Linked DNA regions of Paraglaciecola psychrophila 170. The protein of the gene in region 1 interacts with the protein of each later gene in a pairwise test. Links are inferred from orthologs where the notes say so. Each region holds a gene or a part of one and is shown in the gene's direction. Other genes may lie near its edges. The genes, in order: yhbY and rho.

What was found.
Region 2: the proteins of yhbY (region 1) and rho interact in binary tests that used the Escherichia coli proteins (3 or more experiments, as listed by UniProt). The link is inferred for Paraglaciecola psychrophila 170 from one-to-one orthologs.

What each region holds. Positions count from the first base shown.
Region 1 is NC_020514.1:3,321,302-3,334,339, forward strand. What follows is about bases 5,203-7,914. They hold yhbY (ribosome assembly RNA-binding protein YhbY), read left to right. Parts: upstream 5,203-6,266; coding sequence 6,267-6,563; downstream 6,564-7,914. Other genes in these bases: ftsH (ATP-dependent zinc metalloprotease FtsH), read right to left, coding at 5,203-5,390; rlmE (23S rRNA (uridine(2552)-2'-O)-methyltransferase RlmE), read right to left, coding at 5,530-6,159; C427_RS14500 (Lon protease family protein), read right to left, coding at 7,497-7,914. In the rest of the region: preprotein translocase subunit SecG, read right to left, coding at 1-372; tpiA (triose-phosphate isomerase), read right to left, coding at 382-1,128; glmM (phosphoglucosamine mutase), read right to left, coding at 1,239-2,579; folP (dihydropteroate synthase), read right to left, coding at 2,569-3,408; more of ftsH, read right to left, coding at 3,492-5,202; more of C427_RS14500, read right to left, coding at 7,915-9,884; C427_RS14510 (LPS-assembly lipoprotein LptE), read left to right, coding at 12,825-13,038.
Region 2 is NC_020514.1:142,546-148,329, reverse strand. Bases 1-2,998 are described here. They hold rho (transcription termination factor Rho), read left to right. Parts: upstream 1-865; coding sequence 866-2,131; downstream 2,132-2,998. Other genes in these bases: trxA (thioredoxin TrxA), read left to right, coding at 193-519; rhlB (ATP-dependent RNA helicase RhlB), read right to left, coding at 1-91. In the rest of the region: purE (5-(carboxyamino)imidazole ribonucleotide mutase), read left to right, coding at 3,716-4,210; C427_RS00685 (5-(carboxyamino)imidazole ribonucleotide synthase), read left to right, coding at 4,235-5,374. UniProt on the Escherichia coli protein: Facilitates transcription termination by a mechanism that involves Rho binding to the nascent RNA, activation of Rho's RNA-dependent ATPase activity, and release of the mRNA from the DNA template.

The sequences.
Region 1 (13,038 bases):
TTTAGGTGCTTCTGTTACTGGTACATCAGAACCTGGAGCAGCTGACATAGAGGGTTCAGAAACTGGAATATCAGAATCAACAGCTTGTTCAGCCATGGGAACTTCTAGGTTTTGCCATTCGTCGACTGCTTTTTCTTTATCTGCTGTCTGATTACCCAATATTAGACTAATAACAAAAAACAATGTTGCAAGAACGGCTGTTGTTCTAGTTAAAAAGTTACCCGATCCTGTTGAACCGAACACAGTGTTCGAACCGCCACTTCCAAAAGATGCGCCCATACCGGCGCCCTTACCTTGTTGAATCAGTACGAAACCTATCAACATAACCGCTACAATCAAATAAACAATAACTAATACTTCGTAAAAAACCATGTGCTGCCTCTACTGATTTGCCGCTTGGCAAATACTTAAAAAATCTTCTGGATTTAGACTGGCACCGCCAATCAAACCGCCATCTACATCTGCCTGAGAAAATAGCTCTTGGGCATTGTTACCTTTAACACTGCCGCCATATAAAATAACTATATTGGCCGCAATGTTGTTATCTTGTTTTGCTAGATGCCCGCGAATAAATGCATGCACTTCTTGCGCTTGCGCCGGACTTGCAGTTTTACCAGTACCGATTGCCCATATAGGTTCATAAGCTAAAACGATATCAGCGAATTGGCTTATGCCAACTTTAAGCAGCACTGTGTCTAACTGCGCAGCGATGTAATCGAACAATGTGCCATCGTCTCGCACATCTTCAGGTTCGCCAACACATAAAATAGGGGTTAAATAGGCATTTAATACCTGTTCAACTTTTAACGCAACTAAGCTGCTAGATTCGTTATTGTCCGCACGACGTTCCGAATGCCCAACAATAACATATTGGCAATTGAACTCTTTAAGCATGGCAACAGACACTTCACCTGTGTGCGCGCCAGATTCAAATTGGCTAATATTTTGAGAACCTAATTTCACTTTACCATCAAAAAGCCCCAAGTATGGAAAGGGGGGACAGATCACCACATCCATATTATTAAGAGTGGCCGCAGCAAATTGCTTCTGCACTTTATCAACCAGAGCTTTATCGCCATTCATCTTCCAATTACCAGCGACTAACTGTCTTCGACTATTTGATTCCACGTTATGCTCCGTCATCCCACATGTAACACCAATAAAAAAGCGCGCGAGATGTTAACTAACCCAGTGACAATATACAAGTGCCTGAACCTATTAATACTCTGTAAACCTTACTAATCGCTTATTTTACGCACAGCATCAGCAATATGTTCAGCCCAAGTACTGGAATCCTGCGCATCATTCGCTTCTACCATCACTCTAACAAGAGGTTCAGTTCCACTTTTACGTAACAATACCCGGCCTCTATCGCGCAAGTTTTTCTCTGCCTCTATCACCGCTTGTTTGACACTTTTTTCTTCTAGTGGTTTAGTGCCCTCACAAAACCTCACATTAATCAGCGTCTGAGGATATTTAATCATACCACGACTCAATTCATTCAAGGTCATGTCCGCGTGTAACATAGCTGCCAAAACTTGTAGCCCAGCTACAATTCCATCTCCAGTAGACGCTGCAGCCAAATTTAACACATGACCAGAACCCTCACCTCCAATTGACCACCCTTTTTTCTTAAGTAATTCCATTACGTATCGGTCACCCACTTTACTTCGCAAAAATGGCACACCTAGAGTGCCGAGTGCCACTTCCAAGCCTAAGTTACTCATTACAGTGCCAACTACCCCGCCTATTAAACGCCGATTTTTAAGTGCGTCTCTAGCGATGATATACACAATTTGGTCACCATCTATCACGTTACCTTTGTGATCAACTAACATCAGGCGGTCCCCGTCACCATCCAGAGCAAAACCTAAATCAGCTTTATTTTTGATAACACTTTCAGTTACCGCTTTCATAGACGTTGCGCCTACTTTGCGGTTGATGTTCAAACCGTCGGGTTCAGTCCCAATTTCTATAACTTCTGCGCCTAATTCACTGAGAACATTGGGTGCAATGTGATAAGTAGCACCATTGGCACAATCAACTACTATTTTTAGACCTTTGAGTGACAATGTAGAAGGGAAATTGCCTTTACAAAATTCAATATAACGACCCGCAGCATCACTAATGCGCACAGCTTTACCCAATTTATCTGAAGCAACACACTTCATGGGTTTGTCCATTTGTTCTTCTATGGCCATCTCAATTGCGTCATCTAACTTCATACCATCAGCAGAAAAAAACTTGATACCATTGTCGTAATACGGATTATGCGAGGCACTGATAACTATGCCAGCCTCAGACCGAAATGTTTTTGTTAAATAAGCAATAGCCGGAGTGGGCATAGGTCCAAGCAATCCGATATTAATACCTGCTGCTGACAATCCTGCTTCTAATGCAGACTCCAACATATAACCTGAAATGCGAGTATCTTTACCAATCAGCACTTTATTAGTGCCATGGCCAGCTAAAACTTTACCTGCAGCCCAACCCAATTTCATTACAAATTCTGGATTGATGATGTTTTCACCGACTTTTCCACGGATACCATCGGTACCAAAATATTTTCTATCGCTCATTATTATTCCTGCAAGCGTTAATCATATTTATTATTTTAACAGCATCTACTGTCTCTTTAACATCATGAACTCTAATTATTTGCGCACCCTTTTGAGCAGCCACTGTGGCAACTGCAATATTTCCGGCTAAACGTTGCTCTATTTGTCGATTTAACAAGTTCCCAATCATCGATTTACGCGACATTCCTGCCAGAATAGGTGCATTTAATTGATGAAACGCTTCAAGATTGGCTAATATTTTATAATTGTGTTCAAGTGACTTACCAAAACCAAAACCTGGATCAACAATAATTTGATCTGCATTTATGCCAGCATCACAGCATACAGAAATTCGCTCTTGTAAAAATGTCATCACGTCCTTGACAACATCATCATATTGAGGGCTTTGTTGCATCGCTCTTGGTTGCCCTTGCATATGCATTAGGCATACAGGCACATTAGCTTCAACAGCAGCAACTAAAGAACCGTTTTCTTGAAGTGCACGAACATCGTTAATTAAGCTAGCACCGGCATTAACTGCTTCGGTCATCACTTTGGCTTTACTAGTATCTATGGAGATAATGGTATCAAAACGTTGATACATTGACTCAATCACGGGGATAACACGGTCAAGCTCTTGTTGCACTGAAACAGCTTGTGCACCTGGTCTGGTAGACTCCCCACCGATATCAATAATGTCAGCACCTTCACTTATCATCAATTCCGCTTGAACTAAACCGTTGTCGAGTATATTGAAGGCGCCACCATCGGAAAATGAATCCGGTGTGACGTTTAATATCCCCATCACCCTAGGTGAAGATAAATCTAAAAACTTATCTTTAAACTGCATAAACGCTCAATATAAATATATTTTGTATAAAAAAAACGCTCTGCTGAAGAATCAACAAAGCGTTTTGAGCACATCCAACAATCTTAGTTAGTTGCGTCGCCAGGATTACCTATATTAGGTTGAACTGGCTTGTTATCTTTCTTATCCGCATCAGCCACAGGGGCTCCGCCAGAAGGTTTATCATTATCATCTTTGTTATCACGTACCCAATCTGCTGGGGGGCGTGGTTCTATTCTTGCCATTAAATCATCAATTTGTTTTGCGTCAATAGTTTCGTATTTCATCAAACAATCTTTCATTGTTTCCAAAACATCTCGGTTTTCGTTGAGAATTTTTTCAGCACGCTCGTAGTTACGATCGATTATCGATTTAATCTCAGCATCAATTGCTCGAGCGGTGTCATCAGACATGTTCTTAGACTTGGACATGGTATTGCCAAGAAAAACTTCACCTTCTTCTTCAGCATAAAGCATAGGACCCATTTTCGAAGATAACCCCCACTGAGTTACCATTTTACGAGCAATATCAGTAGCACGTTCAATATCATTTGATGCGCCAGTGGTGACCCCATCTTCACCTAAGGTAATGGTTTCTGCAATTCGCCCACCGAACAAGCTAGATATCATGCTTTCAAGGTGTTGCTTGCTATGACTGTATCTGTCCTGCTCTGGAAGATACATCGTCACACCTAATGCTCTGCCACGAGGTATAATCGATACTTTATATACTGGATCATGCTCTGGTACCATGCGGCCTACAATAGCGTGACCTGCTTCATGATATGCAGTATTGGTTTTTTCTGCCTCTGACATAACCATGCCCTTACGTTCAGAGCCCATCATGATTTTATCTTTGGCTTTATCAAATTCATCCATAGCTACTACTTTCTTGCCTGTTCGAGCTGCAAACAAAGCGGCCTCGTTGACCAAGTTGGCCAAATCAGCACCAGAAAACCCAGGTGTACCACGAGCAATTAAGCTAGCTTCGACGTTGTCGCCTAATGGCACCTTACGCATATGTACCTTAAGTATTTGTTCACGTCCACGAATATCTGGTAAACCAACAGTCACTTGACGGTCAAAACGACCTGGTCTTAGTAAGGCTGGGTCAAGTACGTCTGGACGGTTAGTTGCGGCAATAACTATAATACCTTCATTACCCTCAAAACCATCCATCTCAACTAACATTTGGTTAAGTGTTTGTTCTCTTTCATCGTGACCGCCACCTACACCGGCACCACGTTTTCGCCCTACTGCATCAATTTCATCGATAAAAATAATGCAAGGAGCTGATTTTTTAGCTTGTTCAAACATGTCACGCACACGAGATGCACCTACACCGACAAACATTTCTACGAAGTCAGAACCTGAGATAGTAAAGAATGGAACTTTTGCTTCACCGGCTATTGCTTTTGCCAGCAACGTTTTACCCGTTCCAGGAGGACCAACCATTAGAATACCTGTTGGGATCCTACCGCCTAACTTTTGGAATTTAGTTGGATCACTAAGGAAATCGACTAATTCAGACACGTCTTCTTTAGCTTCATCACACCCTGCCACATCAGCAAAAGTTGTCTTAATTTGATCTTCGCCTAATAGGCGTGCTTTGCTTTTACCAAAAGACATCGCACCTTTACCGCCTCCACCGCCTTGCATCTGGCGCATAAAGAATATCCACACACCGATCAGCAATAACATTGGAAACCACGATATGAATATCGAGGTTAAAAGAGACGACTCCTCGGGCTCTTTACCAAAAACTGCTACATTGTTTTCAATCAACTCATCCATCAACGCAAGGTCAGTATAAGGAATAATGGTAGTAAAAGATTCACCATTACGTTTCACACCATTAATCTGCCCTGTGTTTCTGTCGATAGTGGCACTGCTAACTACACCGTTGCTTACATCGCGCAAGAATAACGTGTAATCCGTATTGGTTGATTTAGATTCAGTGCCTGAAAAATTTTGGAAAACCGACATCAATACGACAGCGATAACCAGCCATAAGATTAAATTTTTTGTCCATGTCGCTCAAGTTGTTAAACCTCTGTTGTTGCTAGAGTCTGTATGACTCTTTGAATTGCGTCTCGCGCCTTGTTACCAAGTGACGTTGAGACTACTATAATTTGTACCCTGTCGCCACAAGATAAACCTCTCTGGAGCGAGCTCGGGATGATTCAGGCTTACGAGTTTTTACCTTTTTAAAAGCTTTTTGTAATTCTTTCATAAATGGCTCAAACCCCTCCCCCATAAATACTTTGATTACAAAACTTCCATCTTTCTTCAAAACTTGGTGACACATAGCTAAAGCTAATTCTCCTAGGTACATTGATTTAGCTTGATCTATTGCATCGTTGCCACTCATGTTTGGTGCCATATCAGACATTACAATATCTACGTTTTTGCCACCTATTTTGTTCAGTAATTCATTTAAAACATTTTCTTCACGAAAGTCACCTTGGAGAAATGACACACCAGCCAAAGGGTCCATAGGTAAAATGTCACAAGCTATAACCAAGCCATCTTCACCCACCACTTTAGTCACGTATTGTGACCAGCCTCCCGGAGCGGCACCTAAATCAACCACTGTCATGGAGGGTTTAATTAAACCATCTTTTTGTTGAATTTCTTCTATCTTAAATCCAGCTCTAGATCTCAGACCTTGTTTTTGTGCTTTTTGCACAAATTTGTCATCAAAATGTTCTTTCAACCAACGCTGGCTACTAACAGATTGTTTATTTTTACTCATCGACCTGTCAAAAACACTGTATTCAAATTTGGATTAAATGGGAGATGGCGCTAGAATAGCCCTTTTCAACCATCCATCTTTAATAAATTTGTAAGAAAAACTAATAAATGACTTTATCAAACAAACAAATACAGCATCTCAAGGGCCTTGCCCATTCTTTAAAACCAGTTGTCCAGTTAGGCAATAACGGCCTTACGGAGGGCGTTTTGGCGGAAATAGAAGGAGCTATCAACCACCACGAATTAATCAAAATTAAAATCCCAACGGATGATAAGGAAGAAAAAGCTCTAATAATGGATGCCATTATTAGAGAAACAGGTGCAATAAAATTACAATCGATTGGACACGTTTTAGTTTTATTTAAACAAAGCGCTGACAAAAAAATAGAATTACCCAAGCGTTAGAGTAGATCTAGGAATGGATATCCGCTCTACTTTTGACTTTTTGAAGATAAAAATAACAAATTTCTAAAAATGTTTATCAGTTTAAGTTATATAAGCAGTTAAATGCTAATTGTAGCTAAGTTGAATATAACTAAAGAATACCGCAAATCGATTTAAAAATTGTATACCTTAGCAACTTGTCAACATTCCATTGACCATAAGCTTCGGTGTTTCTGATTTATCTGTTTGCGGTTTTGAATCTAGCAAATTAATGTCTAGCTCGACAGACATCGACTTTTCTTTAAAGATTTAGACAATCATTAGATAGTAAACTTGGTTCTTTATTTTTGAAGTATAGCCCAGTTTTCTCTAGTTAATTAATGATGATGTCCTCCAGCGCCATGAGCATGACCATGCTCTATTTCTTCATCGGTTGCTGCACGCACATCTTCAACTTGCAATTCAAATTGTAAGGTTTTGCCCGCCAATGGATGGTTGGTATCTATAGTAACCATAAATTTACCCACTTTGATAATCGTGACCTCTCGCTGGCCTTGCTCTGAGTTGACTACAGCTGTCATTCCTGCTTTCCATTTTGGTTTTTTTCTGCGCTAAGCAAATGTTTAACCGGTATACGTTGTTCGCTATCGGCTTGAATTTCACCATAGGTTTCGTCTGCTTCTAATTCAGCTTCAAGCAAGTCTCCTTTTGACATAGACTCTAGGGACTTTTCGACACCCGGCATCATATTATTATAGCCATGTAAGTAAGCAACGGCCTGCTCAGCAAAATTTGACTCTAATTCTTTACCGTCTAAATCTTTGATCCGATAGTGAAACAGGACAACGGTGCCCTTCGATATTTGCATAATAATAACTTATAAATTTGAATTAATAGAATCGAGATCCTATCAGAATAAACTTTCTCTGTTGACCTTTGATCTTGCTATTTCAACTAATCATCATCTGCGCCCGATACTATATTGGCAATATTAAGTAAACTTGAAACCGCCATATAGTTAACTGAACCTTTGGGATATCGTCCCTTGGTATTATGCACACCCGCAACTTTATTCATCAACAACTCCAGCGCATCATCAACAGTTTCAACCACACAAATATGGAATTTCTGTGCTTTTACAGCCGCCAATACTTCCTTATCAAGCATAAGATTGACTTGATTAGACTTAGGAATAATGACTCCTTGCTTACCCGTTAAGCCGCGATGTTGGCAAAGTTTAAAGAAGCCTTCAATTTTCTCATTTACACCGCCCACTGACTGCACTTGACCATATTGATTGATTGAGCCTGTGATCGCTAAATCTTGACGGACAGGCATTTTAGTTAACGCTGAAATCAACGCAACCAACTCTGCTAATGAAGCACTATCACCGTCTATGTGTCCGTAAGACTGCTCAATCGCAATATTTGCTGATAACGTTAATGGAAATAATTGAGCATATTTATGTCCCAAATACCCTGTTAACAACATCACCCCCTTAGAGTGACTGGGTTGACCGAGTTCGACTTCGCGCTCAATATCCACTACACCATTAGCGCCAACGTAAACTGTTGAGGTAATGCGCGCAGGTGTTCCAAACATACTATCGCCGATTTCCAGTACAGTTAGACCATTCACTTTCCCCACGTCAATGCCTTGCGTTGCAATCAGAATTTGGCCTTGTTTAATATCATCTAATACGGCTTCACTAACACGCCCAGTGCGATGAGTTTTTGCCGCCAAAGCAGCTTCAATATGAGTCACATCGAGTTCTTGGGTCTGTTGATGCCTGCAAAAATATTCGGCTTCATGGAGTAGCTCGATCACGTCTGAAAAACGAGCAGACAAACGCTGTTGATGTTCTGCAAGACGCAAGCTGTACTCCACTAATCGATACATAGCTTTAGCAGAAATACTCTGCAAACCCAACTCTTTCACTTGTACTCTCACGCGGCCAACAAAATCAAATAAAGTTTTTTTATCTAAAGGGATTTCATGGTCAAAATCCACTAATACTCTAAATAACTCATAAAATTCATCATCATAATCCTGCAAGGTATAATAAAGGTCACGGGAGCCCAACAAAACCACTTTGACGTCTATAGGTATTTGTTGAGGATTGAGCGTAATCGAATTGACCATTCCTACATCATGTTGTGGCAAGTCCATTTTAAGCGACCCAAATTTAAGCGCTAATTTAAGGGTTTCCCATGCATAAGGTTGCTCAATGAGTTTGTCTACATCGAGCAACAGATATCCACCATTTGCTCGATGCATGGCACCGGGTCGGATCATCCGGTAGTTAGTAAAAACCGAACCTTGAATATTGGTGTATTCAACCTGGCCGAACAGATTTTGATGAGTTGGGTTAGGTTCATATATTACTGGAGAGCCGCTGTTTAAATCATGGGAGACAATAATATTGGGTAAATATTGTTCTTCTAAAATAGAGCGTTTTTCGAACTCGTCATGCTTGTCATCTTTTTTATCGTCAGCTAATATTTCAACCACTGTCTCTACCAAGTGTGGTTTAAGCTGCCGTAAAAACTTTAAGATAGCCAGGTCAGATGAATATTTATGCTCTAAATCTTTTAATAATGGCTTTATACCCTGTTCTGCGGTTTCTTTTTTAAGCTTTCTTAGTTTTTCCGCAGTCGCGCGCTTCCACTTAGGTAATTCAATTAACGCTTCACTTAATTTGTTTTCAAGTTCATCAATCAATTGATAATAGTGTTGCCTCTGTTCATCTGAGGCTTTAGCAAACTCAGCATCAGTAACCGGGTTACCGTCGACAATAGGCGAAAAGGTAATTGTGCCAGCATCTTCATACATGGCCACATTTTGCTGTTGGGCTAGTTTTTCAACAGCATCAATTGCTTTGTCATATCCTTGATCAAACTCTCGGGTAATTGCCACTTTTTTTCGCTGATAACCGGGATTATCAAATGCTGCTGGAAAGGTATCTAATAATTCATCAATTAAATTTTCCATATCTTTGATGAGCTTTTTACTTTCCCCTGCCATCAATCTTAAGGAAAATGGTTCACGCTCGTCTTCAAAATTATTGATATAACACCAATCATCAGGCGTGACTGTTTTTTGTACGAATTTATCAATAAATTCATGCACTAATGTAAAGCGCCCAGTGGCTTGTTCACCCATCACATAAAGATTGTATCCTCGCGCTTCTATTTCCAGACCAAAAGACAAAGCTGCACGCGCTCTATCCTGTCCAATAAAAGTGGAATTTAAAGCGTTATCATCCAGTAGTGCTTGGTTGATTAAGCGTCTACTGGGTTTTGCAGTCAATTGCTGCAGATGTAAGGCATATTTGCTTTGCATATTAAAAGGCTTAATTACCACAATTTTGGAATATACCAAATAGTGAAACCTGTAATCAGCAGGCTGTCAAACGGATACGAAAAGAATATGGAAAAGTGACTATTTTTAATACAAAAAAACACAAATTGTAGATATCCTAGGGATTAATCTGATCGTTTAAATTATATTTTGGGATCCAAAACACTCAATCCACCTAAAAACTTCAGAATAAGCTCGATTAATCACGTATTTACTGTTGTTAGCAAGGGATGCGCTAAGGTATTCTAAGTAGCTAACTTTTATAGCATTGTTTAAGGTCTTTTGACCTTATCCCTTTCTTCACGGAAATCTTTTTTAATGGCCGAAAAACAGTACCAACCTCAAGAAATCGAAAAAGAGGTTCAAGCCTATTGGGAAACCCAGCAAACCTTTAAAGCAACTGAAGACGCTGATAAAGAAAAATTCTATTGTCTTTCTATGTTCCCTTATCCCAGTGGCCGTTTGCATATGGGTCATGTTCGCAATTATACCATTGGTGATGTGATTAGCCGTTATCAAAGAATGTTAGGAAAAAATGTACTGCAGCCAATGGGCTGGGATGCATTTGGTTTACCTGCAGAAAACGCAGCCCTTAACAATAATACGGCACCAGCCAATTGGACTTATTCTAATATTGAGTATATGAAAACCCAATTAAAAACATTGGGGTTCGGTTACGACTGGGACCGTGAAATAGCCACATGTAAAAAAGATTATTACCGCTGGGAGCAATGGTTTTTTACTCGTCTGTTCGAGAAAGGCTTAGTGTATAAAAAGAATGCCACTGTTAACTGGGATCCTGTGGACCATACGGTTCTGGCTAACGAGCAAGTAATTGATGGTCGTGGTTGGCGTTCTGGGGCGTTAGTCGAACAAAAAGAAATACCTCAGTGGTTTCTTAAAATCACCGACTACGCAGAAGAACTAGTTAACGATTTAGAACAATTAGAAGAATGGCCTGAGCAAGTCCGTGCCATGCAAAAAAACTGGATAGGCCGTTCAGAAGGTGTAGAAATAACCTTTGCCCTTGAACAAACAGTTGCTCAGCTCAATAATTTTGATGTGTACACCACTCGTCCTGACACTTTATTGGGGGTGACCTACGTTGCCGTTGCGGCGCAGCATCCCATTTCATTAGAAGCAGCTAAAAATAACATTGTTTTAGCTGCCTTTATTGAAGAATGCAAAACCACTAAAGTGGCTGAAGCCGACATGGCCACCATGGAGAAGAAAGGTTGCGCTACAGGTTATTTCGCCATTCACCCCTTAACCGGTGACAAAGTGCCAGTTTGGGTAGCCAACTTTGTATTAATGGGTTACGGCTCAGGTGCGGTGATGGCAGTTCCAGGGCACGATCAACGAGACTGGGAGTTTGCCACTAAATACGAGCTTGAAATAAAACAAGTTGTTCAAGGCGATGCACAAAATAACATTGAGTGTGATCTAACCCAAGGAGCGTTTACCGAAAAAGGCTTGTTGGTAAATTCTGGGGAATTTGATGGGCTTACCTCAGCAGAAGCTTTTGAGAAAATAGCTCAAGCACTTAGCGAGCAGGGTAAAGGCAAAAAGAAAATCAATTATCGTTTAAGAGATTGGGGCGTGTCTCGTCAGCGTTATTGGGGCACACCTATTCCCATGCTGAATTTAGAAAACGGCGAATCTGTACCTGTTCCAAGTAACCAGTTACCCGTCGAATTACCCGAAGATGTGCAAATGAATGGGGTTATTTCTCCCATTAAAGCCGATCCTGAATGGGCTAAAACAGAATTTAACGGTCAACCTGCTTTAAGAGAAACAGATACCTTTGACACCTTTATGGAATCATCATGGTATTACGCTCGCTATTGCAGCGCACAAAACGACCAAGCCATGTTAGATCCTGCACAGGCTAATTATTGGTTACCAGTCGACCAATATGTGGGCGGAATTGAACACGCCATTTTACATCTATTATACTCACGCTTTTTTCATAAACTTTTACGTGATGAAGGTTTGGTGCAATCTGATGAGCCCTACAAACGTTTGTTATGTCAGGGTATGGTATTAGCAGATTCTTTTTACCGTGAAGATGCAGCAGGCAAAAAGAATGGTTTTCCCCTGCTGACGTTAACAGTGAAAAAGACGACAAAGGCAGGATCATCAAGTCTGTACTTGAGTCTGATGGCATGGAAGTGATCCATCACGGTATGATCAAAATGTCTAAGTCGAAAAACAATGGCATCGATCCACAGCAAGTGATCGATTTATATGGCGCTGATACCATCCGAGTTTTCACTATGTTCGCCGCGCCACCTGAACAAACGTTGGAGTGGATTGACTCAGGAGTTGAAGGTGCACACAGGTTTGTAAAACGTCTTTGGAACTTAGTGCAAGAACACGTCGAAGCTGGCGAGATAGTGACTCTTAATAAAGCTAACTTGTCTGGTCCGCAGAAAAACCTAAGACGTTTGGTGCATAAAACCATTGAAAAAGTCAGTGATGATATAGGTCGACGCCAGACGTTTAACACCGCTGTAGCGGCCACAATGGAGTTGCTCAATCACTTACAAAAAGCGCCCAAAATATCTGCCCAAGACTTAGCAGTAATGCGCGAAGGTATCGATGCGATAGTCTTGTTACTGGCTCCTATTGCACCTCATATTTGTCATGTAATGTACCGAGACTTAGGCCATGAAAATGAAGTAGAAACTGCACCATGGCCTATTGCTGACGCTGACGCAATGGTTGAAGACGAAAAACTAATAGTGTTGCAAGTCAACGGGAAAGTTAGAGCTAAAATTACCGTCGCTGCAGATGCCACTAAAGAACAAGTCGAGGCTATAGGCTTAGGCGAACAAAATGTGCAGCAACATACAGATGGCAAGACCATCCGAAAAATCATTTATATTCCGGGTAGATTACTCAACATAGTGGCGAATTAAGGTGCTAAAACGCATATGCTTAAATGTTTGTATCCTGACTATTGTTTTAACAATAGTAGGATGCGGCTTTAAGTTACGTGGTGACTACGGGCTGCCCACTGGTATTCAACAACTGCAATTACTAGCGGCACAGAAAAACACACCACTGCATAGGATATTAGGTAAGCAGCTGCAAGGTATAAACATTGATGTGTGGGATAATACCGCCAGTGCTA
Region 2 (5,784 bases), 3.2 Mb from region 1 along the record:
GGTTGAAATTAGCCTCAGACAGCGCATCTACAACTTGCTGATGAATGGGTAAATCTGAAAATTTTGTATCGGTTAAATGTGTAGTTGGCATAGCTTATAGCTTATCATTGCTTGCATTAAAAACTAGTTTCTATATAACAATCACAACTGCGTTGAGTCATCTCAGCGAGAGAGAAAATTACGGAGAAAAGTATGAGCGACAAAATTATCCAGTTATCAGATGATAGTTTCGAGGCAGATGTTATCAATGCAGCTGGTCCTGTGTTAGTTGATTTTTGGGCAGAATGGTGTGGTCCATGTAAAATGATCGCACCAATACTGCATGAAGTGGCTGACGAATTCGACGGCAAAGTAACAGTTGGTAAGCTGAATGTCGATGAAAATAACGAAACTCCGCCTAAGTATGGCATAAGAGGTATACCTACATTACTCTTATTTAAAGGTGGTAATGTAGCGGCCACTAAAGTGGGTGCATTGTCAAAAGCTCAACTTTTAGAGTTTTTGAACGAAAACATTTAATATTTGTTACTACAAAATATAAATATATAAGCTCAGCTTTGGCTGAGCTTTTTTGTGAATGACTAGTCCCCACCATGCCCGTAGAGCCTGTTACTACTGCAAACAAATTGTTACTTTGCGTTTTAATGGATGGCCCTTATTTTAATAGCGGGGATGTAGAATGATGTTAAATTGGCTGACAAACAGACAATTCACTGGACGCGGGAATTATTAGGTGCTAACTTTTATCTTGTTCATACCTGAACACACCCACACTTCGCTCAAATCAGAGATATACATAAGTAAAACCTTTGAATCAATCAAACTGGCTTTTAAGAGAAGCTTCTAGCATAAAGACCTACCAATTATGAATCTTACCGAACTCAAGAATAAACCGATCAGTGAACTGGTTAGCCTAGCCGAAGAAATGAAGCTAGAAAACATGGCTCGCGCTCGCAAACAAGACATTATTTTTTCTATCCTAAAATCTCACGCTAAAAGCGGTGAAGACATTTTTGGTGATGGCGTACTAGAAATTCTTCAAGATGGTTTTGGATTTTTGCGTTCCAACGACTCTTCATACTTGGCAGGCCCAGACGACATTTATGTCTCGCCTAGTCAAATCAGACGCTTCAACTTGCGAACTGGCGATACGATTTCAGGCAAAATACGCCCACCAAAAGACACCGAGCGTTACTTCGCATTATTGAAAATAAGTGAAGTCAATTATGATCGCCCTGAAAATGCACGTAATAAAATATTATTCGAAAATTTAACACCACTTCACGCTAACGAACGCTTAATCATGGAACGTGGCAATGGTAGTAGCGAAGATATCACTGCACGGGTTTTAGACCTAGCAGCTCCAATTGGCCGCGGCCAACGTGGTTTGATAGTCGCACCACCTAAAGCAGGTAAAACATTACTGCTACAAAACATCGCCCAATCTATTGCCGCTAACCATCCAGAATGTTTGTTGATGGTATTATTAATTGATGAACGACCAGAAGAAGTGACTGAAATGCAGCGCTTAGTTCGGGGTGAAGTTATTGCATCTACTTTTGACGAACCAGCGAGTCGCCACGTACAAGTGGCTGAAATGGTAATCGAAAAAGCCAAACGTTTAGTCGAACACAAAAAAGACGTGGTCATTTTGCTAGACTCAATCACACGTTTAGCGCGAGCTTACAACACAGTTATACCTTCATCAGGCAAAGTATTAACCGGTGGTGTGGATGCCAACGCATTGCACAAACCTAAACGTTTCTTTGGTGCTGCGCGTAACATCGAAGAAGGCGGCAGCTTAACAATCATTGCCACAGCATTGATTGATACTGGTTCTAAGATGGATGAAGTTATCTACGAAGAATTTAAAGGTACGGGTAATATGGAATTGCACCTGAACCGTAAAATTGCTGAGAAACGTGTATTTCCAGCTATCGACTACAATCGTTCAGGTACTCGTCGAGAAGAGTTATTAACCACACCAGACGAATTACAAAAGATGTGGATATTACGCAAAATAGTACATGAAATGTCTGAGATAGATGCCATGGAATTTCTTATTGGTAAGTTGTCTATGACGAAAACTAACAACGAATTCTTCACTGCAATGCGTAAACAAAGAAGCTAAGCTTTTTGTAAAAGCCTCTTATAAAGTAATAAAGTCCGCCTCAGGAAACTGCAAGCGGATTTTTTACGGTTCAAATCTCCACACCTAACTTTGCTTAACATTTGACAAGCTGATGCGCTTTCAACATATTAGATAGCCACCCACTTAAAGTCGATCATTAATGAAACAGCTTATACCCGTCTTATTTCTACTATTAATTTTCACACCCAAAATAACTGCGGCTTCTAACATTGAAGAAATGGTTAATGATATTGAAGCAAAGGTTATTAAATGGCGTCATCATCTACACCAACATCCAGAATTATCTAACCGTGAGTTTGAAACGGCAAAATATATTACTAAACACCTTAAGAGCCTTGGATTAGAAGTACAGACTGGTGTCGCTATAACAGGAGTGGTAGCGGTACTTGATAGTGGCAAACCAGGGCCAGTGATTGCACTACGTGCGGATATAGATGGACTTCCTGTACTTGAGCAAAATGATTTACCTTGGAAGTCGACCCAGCGTGGTGAACTTGAAGGTAATGATGTACCAGTCATGCACGCCTGTGGCCACGATACTCATGTTGCCATGTTAATGGGTGCCGCGGAGATATTAGTTAAAATAAAGAATCAGCTAAAGGGTAAAGTGAAATTTATATTTCAACCCGCAGAAGAAGGTGCACCTAGAGGTGAAAAAGGGGGTGCTGAACTGATGATTGCAGAGGGAGTGCTCAAGAATCCCGCAGTAGATGTGATTTTTGGACTGCATATTAGTTCTGATACCGACGTAGGCAAAATACGTTATAAAGAAGGCGGCACTATGGCTGCAGTTGACCCGTTTAAAATAGTCATAAAAGGCAAACAAGCACATGGGGCTTACCCTTGGTTGAGTGTGGACCCTATCACTACAGCTGCACAAATCATTATGAGCTTGCAAACCATAGTCAGCCGAGAAATTAAACTCATTGATGAAGCAGCGGTCGTCACCATAGGCTCTATTCATGGCGGCAACCGCTCTAACATTATCCCTAGTGAGGTTGAATTAGTGGGCACCATTCGTACATTGAACAAAGCGGCACGTGACCATATGTACGAAGCGCTACCTAGAAAGGTTAAAGGTATTGCTGACAGCATGCGCGCCGAAGTCGAAGTAACGTTGCCTTTGGATTACTCCTACCCCATCACCTATAACGATCCTGCACTAACTGAAAAAATGGTGCCCACACTGATAAGAAGTGCTGGTGCCGACAATGTTATTTACAGTAAACCTGTAACTGGCGCTGAAGATTTTTCGTTTTTTCAAGAAAAAATACCGGGATTATATATGTGGATTGGTGGTAAACCCTTGGATGTGCCAGCAGACCAAGCCCCAGCTCATCACACCCCAGAGTTTTTATGTTGACGATTCAGGTATGAAAACAGGCGTGAAATTACTCACAGACTTAACCTTGGATTACATGAAAATGCATTAAAATACGTATGAATGACACCGCTGATTGGGGTGGTTTCTATGCTGATTGCGATGAGCTATAATATGTGTCCAAAAATTTTGGAGGGATTGTTTCCCCTCATATCATAAAATGTGATTTAAGAGAGAAAGTTATGCCAAACGTGGCAATAGTAATGGGTTCCAAGTCTGATTGGCCCACCATGCAAAAAGCAGCGCTCATGTTAGAAAAACTTGGCGTAAGTTATACAGCCGAAGTTATCTCTGCTCACAGGACCCCAAATTCTCTTTCAGAATTTGCCGAGCAAGCTGCTTCTAAAGGTTATCAAGTCATTATTGGTGGAGCCGGTGGTGCAGCACATTTACCCGGTATGATCGCGGCACATACACATTTACCCGTATTTGGTGTACCTGTGCGCTCAAGCCAATTGAACGGTATTGACTCTTTACTCTCCATCGTGCAAATGCCCAAAGGCGTTGCAGTAGGCACATTAGCAATTGGTGAAGCCGGTGCAGCCAATGCTGGATTGTTAGCAGCGCAGGTAGTCGGCCTACAAAATCCAGAGGTACAACAAGCCATTATAAATTTTAGAGCCGAGCAAACAGCTACTGTGTTGGCACAAGACGAATTGGTCCTTCCCTCTTTATGATAAAATTAACGTGAGACTGTATAAATGAGCATATTAGTTCTTGGATCAGGCCAATTGGCTAGAATGATGGCTTTGTCTGGCTATCCGCTTGGAATAAGTGTTCAGGCAGTTGATGTAGTGGATAATAAGATTGTTGATCCTGTTACTAAGCATATTATCAACAACTCACTGGACAGGGTGATTGAGGAAGTCAATGCGATCACGGTAGAATTTGAAAGTATCCCTGAGGACCTGCTCGAGTTAGTCCATGGTAGCGGCAAACTCAAACCTAGCGTAGAGGCAATCCTAACTGGTGCTGATAGAGTAAGAGAGAAAAAATTACTCGAAAAGCTGGAGATTGCCAACTGCCCATTTGAAATCGTCACCGATGTCGAAGAATTAGATGCGGCAGTCGATAAGCTTGGTGAAAAATTAATCATCAAAGCAAGCAGAGATGGCTATGATGGATACGGTCAATGGCGTTTACAAAACCAAAGCGACTTACCTGAACTTAAGCTAAAACTATCAAAATTGAACTTGCACAAAGTGCCTTTAATAGTTGAGAAAATGCTCAACTTTGATCGAGAGCTTTCACTGGTTGCAGTACGCAGCAGTAAAGGTGATATTGCCTATTATCCACTTGCCGAAAACTTGCACTACCAAGGCCAATTACATGTCTCTATTGCACCTGCCCCGAAAGTTGACGAAGCACTCAGTCAACAAGCACAAGAAATCTTTAATAAACTAGCAGAATCCTTAGATTACGTAGGTGTATTGGCGGTAGAATTTTTCCAAATTGGCGAACAATTGCTAGTCAATGAAATTGCCCCACGAGTACATAACTCAGGACATTGGACCATGCAAGGCTCAGACACCTGCCAGTTTGAGAATCATCTAAGAGCTGTAAGAGGATTACCTTTAGGTTCAACTAAAGTGACCTCACCCACTGCAATGATCAATATCATAGGTTGCAAAGATTTTGCCCGCGATATGCTTAGCATTCCAGGCTGTCATTTACATTGGTATGGCAAAACACCACGGAAAAAACGCAAGATGGGACACTTTAATTTATGTGCCGACAATTATGCTGAGCTTGGTAACACGATGTTAGCTTTGGCCGAATACGTGCCAATAGAATACTTCCCGATGCTTAAAGATGAAGCAGCCCGATTGCTGAAACTTTAAGCATCTGATTAGAATTTTATGGTATTTGATTGACATCATATAAATTGTGAATACAATGGCGCTCGCTTTAGGGATTAGCTGCTACAAAGTAGTTTATCAACAACCCAAAAGTAGTGTCACCCAGAAAGATTTATCCTGTGTGCCGACTTAGCTCAGTTGGTAGAGCAACTGACTTGTAATCAGTAGGTCACCAGTTCGACTCCGGTAGTCGGCACCATTCTTTCCTTCAAATATCTTCAAACGGACTTGTAATCAGTAGCTAAGCTTCATAGCAGTTCGACTCCGGTAGTCGGCACCATTCTTTTCTTCAAATATTTTCAAACGGACTTGCAATCAGTAGCTAAGCTTCATAGCAGTTCGAATCCGGTAGTCGGCACCATTTTGTCGTAAAAATTCATCGAAACAAAACG